Regions from separate parts of the Streptomyces sp. NPDC051136 genome, predicted to be linked through region 1. Evidence: riboswitches for the same ligand, from Rfam matches in the RefSeq annotation. Region 1 holds a riboswitch; each other region holds the start of a gene.

The links. Region 1 has a riboswitch for cobalamin ahead of ACIBCJ_RS24180 (energy-coupling factor ABC transporter permease). Riboswitches for the same ligand answer to the same signal wherever they lie in the genome.
Region 2: another riboswitch for cobalamin. It lies ahead of ACIBCJ_RS18895 (ribonucleoside-diphosphate reductase subunit alpha); the one in region 1 lies ahead of ACIBCJ_RS24180 (energy-coupling factor ABC transporter permease).
Region 3: another riboswitch for cobalamin. It lies ahead of ACIBCJ_RS14935 (hypothetical protein); the one in region 1 lies ahead of ACIBCJ_RS24180 (energy-coupling factor ABC transporter permease).

What each region holds. Positions count from the first base shown of each region.
Region 1 covers NZ_JBITFE010000008.1:289,775-293,037, forward strand. The annotation lists gene ACIBCJ_RS24175 (chloride channel protein) at 239-1,591, shown strand; cobalamin riboswitch at 1,827-2,013, shown strand; gene ACIBCJ_RS24180 (energy-coupling factor ABC transporter permease) at 2,043-2,750, shown strand; gene ACIBCJ_RS24185 (energy-coupling factor ABC transporter substrate-binding protein) at 2,747-3,097, shown strand; gene cbiQ (cobalt ECF transporter T component CbiQ) at 3,098-3,263, shown strand, end outside.
Region 2 covers NZ_JBITFE010000006.1:213,934-217,196, reverse strand. The annotation lists gene ACIBCJ_RS18895 (ribonucleoside-diphosphate reductase subunit alpha) at 1-2,009, opposite strand, end outside; cobalamin riboswitch at 2,131-2,292, opposite strand; gene ACIBCJ_RS18890 (GNAT family N-acetyltransferase) at 2,354-2,860, opposite strand; gene mctP (monocarboxylate uptake permease MctP) at 2,945-3,263, opposite strand, start outside.
Region 3 covers NZ_JBITFE010000004.1:547,472-550,734, forward strand. The annotation lists gene ACIBCJ_RS14930 (ferric reductase-like transmembrane domain-containing protein) at 1-617, opposite strand, end outside; cobalamin riboswitch at 886-1,037, shown strand; gene ACIBCJ_RS14935 (hypothetical protein) at 1,395-2,156, shown strand; gene ACIBCJ_RS14940 (cysteine synthase family protein) at 2,153-3,175, shown strand; gene ACIBCJ_RS14945 (ATP-grasp domain-containing protein) at 3,172-3,263, shown strand, end outside.

The sequences.
Region 1 (3,263 bases):
TTGACTGAACGGCACCCGCGGCTGCCCGCGACCGACCGGCGACGGGACCGGCGGGGCCGGCGACGGAGCGCGGCGCGGACGAAGGAGGGCATGTGACGAGTCGGCCGCTGTCCCGACTGTCCCGGCGGGGCCCGCTGGCCCGGGGGTGCTTGCTGGCCCGGGGGTGCTTGCTGTCCCGGCGGGGTCGGCTGCCCCGGTCGGTCGGGCTCTCCCGGCGGGGCCCGCGCGGGCCGGTTCGGTGAGCGGGCCCGCGAACGCCGCCGCGGACCGGGCTGAGCAGTCCCTGCGGCAGACCCTGCTCAGCCCCGGCTACCGGCGGCTGTTGCTGCTGTGCGTGCTGCTGGGCGTGCCCATCGCGCTGGCCTGCTTCTTCTTCGTCGGCCTCCAGCACGAGTTGCAGCACTGGGTGTGGACCTCGCTGCCCGAGGCGGCCGGTTACGACACGCCGCCCTGGTGGTGGCCGCTGCCCGCGCTGCTCCTGGCCGGGCTGATCCTGGCGCCGATCGTGACCCGGATGCCGGGCGGCGGCGGCCATCTCCCGGTGAACGGCCTGGGCGGTGCGCCGGTCGGCCCGCGTGCCCTGCCCGGCGCGGTGCTCGCCGCGCTGGCCACGCTGCCGCTCGGCGTGGTGCTGGGTCCGGAGGCTCCGCTCATGGCCGTCGGCAGCGGGCTCGCCCTGCTGGCGGTGCGGCGGGCAGGTGCGGGCGGCGACCAGCGGGCGAGCGCGATCCTCGCCACGGCCGGCTCCACCGCCGCGATCTCCACCATTCTCGGCGGTCCGGTCGCGGCGGCGGTCCTGCTCATCGAGGGGGCCGGGCTCGCCGGGGCGCAGATGGTCACGCTGCTGCTGCCGTGTCTGCTGGCCAGCGCGACGGGCGCGCTGGTCTTCACCGGCTTCGGGCAGTGGACGGGGCTGGACATCGGCGCGTTGGCCCTGCCCGATCTGCCGCCGCAGGCCGGTCCGGACGCGGGCGACTTCCTGTGGGGTCTTCCCACGGCGGCCCTGATCGCCGTACTGGTCACGCTGGCCCGGGGGCTGGGCCATCGCACCGTCACCTGGACCCGGCACCGCAGGGCCACCCGCACCGTCGTGTGCGCCACCGCCGTCGGCGTCTGCATCGCCGCGTACGCGCTCATCACGGGCCGCTCCCCGGCCGAGGCGGCGCTGTCCGGCCAGGCCGCCCTCGCCCAGCTCGCCGCGCACCCCCACGCGTGGTCCGTCGGGGCGCTCGTCGCGCTGGTCGCGTGCAAGGGACTGGCCTGGGGCATCGCGCTGGGGGCGCTGCGCGGCGGCCCGATCTTCCCGTCGGTGCTGCTGGGCGCGGCGACCGCCCTGGCCTGCTCCGGGCTGCCCGGGTTCGGCGCGACCCCGGCCCTCGCCCTCGGCATCTCCGCCGCGGCGGCCGCGGTGACGGGGCTGCCGCTGGCCAGCGCGGTCCTGGCGGTGCTGCTGATGGGCCGGGACGCCCACGACCAGACGCCGCTGATCGTCATGGCGTCGGTCGTCTCCTTCGTCGTCGCCCAACTGGTGCGCCGGACCGGGCCGGAGGCGGGCAGGGCACCGAAGGAGGCGGCGGAGGCGCCACGGTGACCGGCCGGATGCGGACAGGGTGGTCAGGTCCCCCGGATCAGCGGGGCCGGTTCCGCCGATCCGGGTGCTCCGCGGCACAGGCGCGCGGAGATCTTCGCCACGTCGGGCGCGGAGGGGCGGTGGCGGATGTCGGACCGGTGGCGCCTTGCGTTTTCGCAGGCCCCGGGCCTCTTCGACGGCCCGGCGGGGCGTCCGCCCGGCGTGCGGCCCGCTTGTGCCCGGCCCCGTGTGAGCACTACTGTCGCCACGCCTTGGTGAACGGGAAATCCGGTGTGATGCCGGTGCGGCCCTCGCCACTGTGAATCGGGAAGTCCGGCTCCGGCCCTCGCGGGCAGCCACTGGATCGCTTGCGGTCCGGGAAGGCGGAGCACGGGCGGTGGTACCCGTAAGCCAGGAGACCGGCCAAGGCGCGTCGTCCATCCACGAGGTGCTGGAGAGGGTCTGCTGAGCCATGCACATAGCCGAGGGCTTTCTGCCACCGGCGCACGCGATCGCCTGGGGTGTCGCGTCCGCGCCGTTCGTCGTCCACGGAGTCCGGTCACTCACCCGTGAGGTCAGGGAGCACCCGGAGAGCACCCTGCTCCTCGGGGCCTCGGGGGCCTTCACGTTCGTCCTGTCGGCCCTGAAGCTGCCTTCGGTCACCGGGAGTTGTTCCCACCCGACCGGCACCGGTCTGGGCGCCGTCCTGTTCCGGCCGCCGATCATGGCGGTACTGGGCACCATCACCCTGCTCTTCCAGGCGCTGCTGCTCGCCCACGGCGGGCTGACCACGCTCGGGGCCAACGTCTTCTCGATGGCCATCGTCGGCCCCTGGGCCGGTTACGGCGTCTACCGCCTGCTGCGCCGCTTCGATGTGCCGTTGATGGTCACCGTGTTCTTCGGGGCGTTCGTCGCCGACCTGTCCACCTACTGCGTCACCAGCGTGCAGCTGGCGCTGGCCTTCCCCGACCCGAGCAGCGGTTTCCTGGGCGCGCTCGGCAAGTTCGGCTCGATCTTCGCCGTCACGCAGATCCCGCTGGCGGTGAGCGAGGGCCTGCTCACCGTGATCGTCATGCGACTGCTGGTGCAGTCCAGCAAGGGTGAACTGACCCGGCTGGGCGTGCTCCTGACGAAGGCGCCGGCGGGTAGCGGGAACAAGGAACAGGCGGTGGCCCGATGAGCCGGAACGCGAAGATCAACGCCCTGCTGCTGCTCGCCGTCGCCGCGCTGGCGGTGCTGCCGCTGGTGCTGGGGCTGGGCGACCACAAGGAGGAGCCGTTCGCCGGTGCGGACGCGGAGGCGGAGACGGCGATCACCGAGATCGAGCCGGACTACGAACCGTGGTTCTCCCCGCTGTACGAACCGCCCTCCGGGGAGATCGAGTCGGCGCTGTTCGCGTTGCAGGCCGCGCTCGGCGCGGGCGTGCTGGCGTACTACTTCGGGCTGCGCCGGGGCCGGCGGCAGGGTGAGGAGCGGGCGTCGACGGCGGCGACGGCGGCTCCGCGGGACACCCCCGGTGGGGACTGAGTGCTGCCGATCGACGCGGCGGCGCACAGCAGTCGCTGGCGCCGCCGGCACCCCGTGGACAAGGCCGTGCTCGGGCTCGGTCTGACCGTGCTCGCGATCTCGCTGCCGCCGTGGCCCGGCGCGGCACTGGTGCTGGTGACGGCGCTGATCGTGCTGCTCGGCCCGG
Region 2 (3,263 bases), on a different contig from region 1:
CGCAGCGCCTCACGGGTGCGCGCGTCCCACACGCCGAGCCGCTTGAGGTCGTCCACCAGGTAGGAGTTGACCTGGAGGAACTCACCGGACAGCGTCTCGCGCTTGAACAGGTTGGACACCTGCGGCTCGATGCACTCGTAGACACCGGCGATGGAGGCGATGGTCGCGGTCGGCGCGATCGCCAGGAGCAGCGAGTTGCGCAGCCCGGTCGTCGCCATGCGGGCGCGCAGCGCGGCCCAGCGCTCCGGCCAGGCGGGCTCCACGCCGTAGTGGTCCGGGTGCAGCACGCCCTGTGCCGTACGGGTCTTCTCCCAGGCCGGGGCGGGGCCACCGCGCTCGGCGAGGTCGGCGGAGGTCTCGTACGCGGCGAGCATGATCCGCTCGGCGATGCGGGTGGACAGGGCCTTCGCCTCGGGCGAGTCGAAGGGCAGGCGCAGCTGGAAGAAGACGTCCTGCAGGCCCATCGCGCCGAGCCCGACCGGGCGCCAGCGGGCGTTGGAGCGGCCCGCCTGCTCGGTCGGGTAGAAGTTGATGTCGACGACCCGGTCCAGGAAGGTCACGGCGGTGCGGACGGTGGCGTCCAGGCGCTCCCAGTCGAGGTCACCCGCCGTCCGGTCGACGAACGCGCCGAGGTTGACCGAGCCGAGGTTGCAGACCGCCGTCTCCCCGTCGTCCGTGACCTCCAGGATCTCCGTGCAGAGGTTGGAGGAGTGGACGACGTGGCCGGGGGTCGCGGTCTGGTTGGCCGTGCGGTTGGCGGTGTCCTTGAAGGTCATCCAGCCGTTGCCGGTCTGCGCCAGGGTGCGCATCATGCGGCCGTACAGCTCACGGGCGGGCAGCACCTTGCGGGCGAGTCCCGCCTCCTCCGCCCCGCGGTACGCGGCGTCGAACTCCTCGCCCCACAGGTCGGTCAGCTCCGGCACGTCGGCGGGGGAGAACAGCGACCAGGACCCGTCGGCGTCCACGCGGCGCATGAACTCGTCCGGGATCCAGTGCGCGAGGTTCAGGTTGTGCGTACGGCGGGCGTCCTCACCGGTGTTGTCCCGCAGCTCCAGGAACTCCTCGACGTCCGCGTGCCAGGTCTCCAGGTAGACCGCCGCGGCACCCTTGCGCCGGCCGCCCTGGTTCACGGCGGCGACCGAGGCGTCCAGCGTCTTCAGGAACGGGACGATGCCGTTGGAGTGCCCGTTGGTGCCGCGGATCAGCGAACCGCGGGAACGGACGCGGGAGTAGGCGATGCCGATGCCGCCGGCGTGCTTGGACAGGCGGGCCACCTGGTGCAGCCGGTCGTAGAGGGAGTCCAGCTCGTCCTTGGGGGAGTCCAGGAGGTAGCAGGACGACATCTGGGCGTGCCGGGTGCCGGAGTTGAAGAGGGTGGGCGAGGAGGGCAGGTAGTCCAGGCGGCTCATCAGACCGTAGAGCGCGGCGACCTCGTCGACCGACCGGGCGGTGTCGTCCTCGGCGAGTCCGGCGGCGACCCGCAGCAGGAAGTGCTGGGGGGTCTCGACGGCCTTGCGGGTGATCGGGTGGCGCAGCAGGTAGCGGCTGTACACGGTGCGCAGCCCGAAGTAGCCGAAGCGGTCGTCGGCGTCCGGGTCGACCAGCGCGTCCAGGCGGTCGCCGTGCAGCCGCACGAACGCGGCGGTGCGGTCGGCGATCAGGCCCTCGCGGTGCCCGGTGGCGACCGCGTCGGTGAAGGCGACGACTCCCTGTGAGGCGGCCTCGTCGCGGATGCCGAGGGTGAGCAGCCGGGCGGCCAGCCGGGAGTAGACCGGGTCCTCGGAGATCAGCCCGGCGGACGCCTCCGTGGCCAGCTCGCGCAGCTCGGCCTCGTCGGCGCGGGCGGACCGGCCGCGCAGTGCGGCGGCGGCCACTCGTCCGGGATCGGCGCCGGGGAGGTCGGCGGTGAGCCCGGTCAGGGTCCGCAGCAGGGCGGCACCGGGTCCGTCGGGTTCCCCGGTCGCCGTCACCGGGGTCGCTGAAGCCGGATCGGCTGGCGCGATGGTCACGTGGAGCACTCCCTCGCTCGGCACGGGGCCTGGGGGAGGGCAGGGGGCGGCACGAGCGCGCACGGCGTCGCGTCCACCGGCCCACTCCACGAGGCCCGGACGTCATGGCACCCGGGCCGGTTCGGCCGGGCGCACCGTCGGCAGGTCCTCGGACTGGACAGGCGTGCGCGCACGTGCGAAGACGTACGGATGCACGCAAGTACACCGTTGCGGGACAGTTCCGGATTCGCACCGGATTCCCCTGCGGCGACAGCGAGCACGAGCATACATCTAGTGCCGGGCTCCGCCAGCACCCCCAGATGTTGTGTCCGGCTGCCGTGCCCGCGCGTCGCGCCGGTTCGGTGTCAGAGCGTCAGCCGGTAGGTGAGCAGCGTGAAGCCGTCCAGCTCGGGAAGCGGGTTCCAGTCGCGGTCGGGCGTGCGCACGAAACCCAGGCGCTCGTAGAGGCGGTGGGCGGAGCGCATGGCGCGCTGGGTCGACAGCACGACGCCCGTGCACCCCTCGACGGACCGTGCCCGGTCGACGCAGGCCCGCACGAGGGCCTCACCGGCCCCGCGGCCGCGTGCCGGGCGGGAGACGGCGAGCATGCGTATCTCGGCCTCGCCGGGCCGCGCGATGTCCGCCATGGGGCCGCCCGAGGGCACGAAGGTGACGCCGCCGAGCACCTGGCCGTCCGCCGCGGCGACCAGCACCTGCGCGGCCGCCGCCCGCTTGCCCACGTTCCTCAGCTCACCGAGGTAGGCGTCGTCCTCACCGAAGTCGAGGAGGCCGTCCCGGAGATAGGCCTGCGCCGTGATCTCGCCGAGGGTGTCGTACTCGTCGTCGGCCGCCGGCCGGATCGCGAAGTCCATGCGGCCGAGTGTGCCCCACGGGTACGACGGCGGGCCGCCGGATTTCTCCGACGGCCCGCCTCGATGCCGGGACTCCGGCCGGGGTCAGTGCGAGCTGCCCGCCGTGGCCGGCGGCAGTTCCACCTGGACACCGGGGTCTCCGGCGTCCGCCGTGTAGTCGGCCGGGCTGGTCTCGTCCACGCCGTCGGGCGCCTTGAGGGCCCTCAGGACGAAGGTCAGGACCACGGTGACCACGACGTTCAGCACGAAGGCGGTGAGACCGATGTAGCCGATCTCGCCGATGCCGGGAATCTCGTCGGAGGAGCCGCCGAAGTGCTTCTGCGTCGGCGAGGCCACGCCGTAGGCGGCGACCGTGCCGTAGACCATGCCGACCGCCCAGCCGCCGAGCAGCGCCCAGCGGTGG
Region 3 (3,263 bases), on a different contig from region 1:
TTCGCTCCGATGCGGTGCCGGATGTAGAACAGCAGGCCGAGAGGGATCGCGAGGTACAGGGCGCCCTGGCCGAGCGGGATGGCGACCCGGCCGGTGCCGGAGTCGTACCAGCCGGGCACGAAGGTGTCGGCGAAGCCCACCCACAGCCGCTCGGCCCAGTCCACCTTCGTCTCGTAGCGGACGAGTTCGGCGGCGAACATCAACGCGTGCGCGAACATGAGCGCCATCGTGGTCAGGCTCGTGGTGCGGTGCCAGCGCTCCAGTACCTGCCGGGAGACCGGCAGCCGGGCGGGGCGCGGCCCCGACAGCAGCAGGCCCAGCATGACCGTGCCCCAGGCCCACAGCAGCCCCGACCAGCCGAAGGCCTGGCTGAGCAGGTACATCCAGTAGGTGCCGGCATCGTCCATGAACGGCATGACCGCGACGGTGTCCGAAGCACCCGACTCCATGCGGGACCAAAGGAGGGCGAACACCAGCCCCGTGACCACCACCGCCGCGGTGGCGTCGGGCACTGCGGCACGCAGATCACCGCGCAGCGCGACGCGGTCCCCGGGAGGCCGCCGGCCTCCGGTGGCGGCCGCCGCCCCGCCCTCGTCCGGCCTCGTGTCCGACGTCATCGGGCGCCTCCCCAGGCACGGGCCACCGCCGCAGCGGTGCGCATGTGTCGTGAGGCAACAAGTCTGGCCGATGGGGCGGCGATCCCCGGAGGCACGATCCGGCCAGACCGACCACGACGACCGAACGGGGACACACCTGGTTTCCGCCTCCCCTCCACTTTCAGGACAACCGTTGAATCCCATCTGTCGCAGGAATACGAGCGCCCTTACGCTGATGGACGCAGTCGGTTCGCGCCTCCCCTCCGCCCGGATGCCGGCGGCGCGACGCAAGAGGGAACCCGGTGCGAATCCGGGGCTGTCCCGCAGCGGTGAGTGGGAACGAAAGCCGTCGATGTTCACTGGGTCCGCGTCAGGACCGGGGAAGAGACGGCCGGTAGGGGTCCGCCCTTTCGGCGGACGAGCCCGCGAGTCCGAAGACCTGCCACTGCGCCCGCGCTCCGCGCGGGTCGTGCACGTGACCTCGTGGACTGGGTCGGTGGTATGGGCGGTCGTACGTCGTGCGTGTGGCCGCGCCTCCTTCCCTGTCGCTGTCCAAGGCCAGGTACGGAGGATGCTGTGCGGAACCCAGCCGCTTCGCGTCGGCATGTCCGACCCCGGGCCGAGGTGTCGTCCGACGGCTCCGGGCGGCCGGCCCTCGGACCCGTAGCGGGTGTCCCCCGGGAACGGGACCAGTCCCGCGTCACGGTCTCCGGCGTCTGTCACGGCACTCTGGGTGAGCTGTACCAGGGCCCGTTGCGAGCGGGCACCGCACCTGAGATCGCGGTGGTGTCCTTTCCCGTGGACCGACATTCCTGGGTGTACTTCACACCGAGGAAGGCCACCGGCCCGCCGCGTCCGACGGCCCTGGGTGCGAAGTCGGCGACAGCGGCCCGCCTCTTCCTCGACCACTACGGCCTCGCCTTCCCCCCGGGCGACTGGCGCACCCACTCCGAACTGCCGGTAGGGGTGGGGATGGCCAGCTCCACGGCGGACATCGTGGCGACACTGCGCTGCCTGTTCCGCGTCTTCTCGCTGCCGTACGACATGGACGTGGTCCTCGGCATCCTGTCGGACATCGAGCGCGCCGACAGTGTCTTCCTCGACGAGTTCGCCCTGTATCTCAGCGGCCGGCACCAAGTGGTGCGGCGACTGGGCCGGGACGTCGGCTTCCACACCGCCTACGTCATGGAACCCGGCACGGTGGACACCGCCGCCGTCACTCCCCTGCTGCTGGACCACTACCGGCGCCGCGACGAGGAGTACCAGCGGTGTCTGACCGATCTGCTGAAGGGCTTCGACTCGGGCGACCCGGCCGCCGTCGCCCGTGCCGCCACGTGCAGCGCCGCGTTGTCCCAGGAGGTGTTGCCCAAGGCGACTTTCGGCAGTCTGCAAGCCCATCGTGAGCGATTCGGCGCCGACGGCGTCTTCGTCGCCCACACCGGCTGCCTGGTCGGCTACCTCTTCGTCTCCCGCCCAGGCGCCCACGTCAAGTCCGAACTCTCCGCGTTCTTCCAGTCGCTCGGCCACCAGTGCACCTTCGCCCAAGGAGGCTACGGGTGATCCACCCCCACATCGCCGACGCCCTCAAAGCCCCGGACCTCGTCCGGCTCACCGACGGCCTGGTCCTGCTGCGGTTCGAGTCGATGAAGATCTACTCGGCCCTCGCCGCCGTCCGTCATCTGCTGGAGCGGGGCACCGTCCGTCCGGGACAGACCCTGATCGACAGTTCCAGCGGCATCTACGCCTACGCGCTCGCTCTTGCCTGTCACCGGTACGGCATGCGCTGTCACATCGTCGCGTCCACCACCGTCGACGCCACCACCCTGGCCCAACTGGAGATCCTCGGCTGCACCGTGGAACAGGTCAGACCGTCGCGGAACCTGAAACTGGACCAGGAACTGAGGGTGCGACGGGTGCGCGAGATACTCGCCGAGCGCCCCGGTCACCACTGGATGCGCCAGTACCACGACGACATCCACTACCTCGGCTACCAAGAGATCGCCGACCGCATCGCGGCACAGTTCCCGCACGCCTCGCTGACCGTCGTCGGCGGTGTGGGGTCCGGAGCCTCGACCGGCGGCATCGTGGAACGCCTGCGCGTCACGGACCCCTCGGTGCGTCTGGTCGGCGTCCAGCCCTTCGGCAGCGTCACCTTCGGCAGCCAGGACCATCACGATCCCGAAGCGATCATCGCCGGTATCGGCTCGTCCATCGTCTTCGACAACGTCCGCCACCACCTCTACGACACCGTGCACTGGCTGGACTTCACGCACGCCATGTCCGGCGCCGTCGCCCTGCTGCGCGAACACGCGGTCTTCGCCGGGCTGTCCACCGGGGCCGGCTATCTGACGGCGACGTACGAGGCCCGCCGCCACCCCGACCGACTGCACCTCGTGCTGGGCGCCGACACCGGACACCGGTACGTGGAGCGGGTGTTCGCCCGGCACACCGAGGCCCTGGACCCGGCCGCGCTGAAGCCCGTTGAGGTCCGCGGTCCCGAGGAGATGACCATGCCCTGGTCGAGGGCGACGTGGCAGCGCACTCCCCGCCAGGCGAAGTGGAAGGAGAGTGCCGCATGACCGTGGCCTGCCTGGAGTCACTGACCTTCGGCCTCGGCCGTCTGGTCCGCGCCGCCGACCGGCTCGGCGAGCGCCTGCTGCTCCTCAC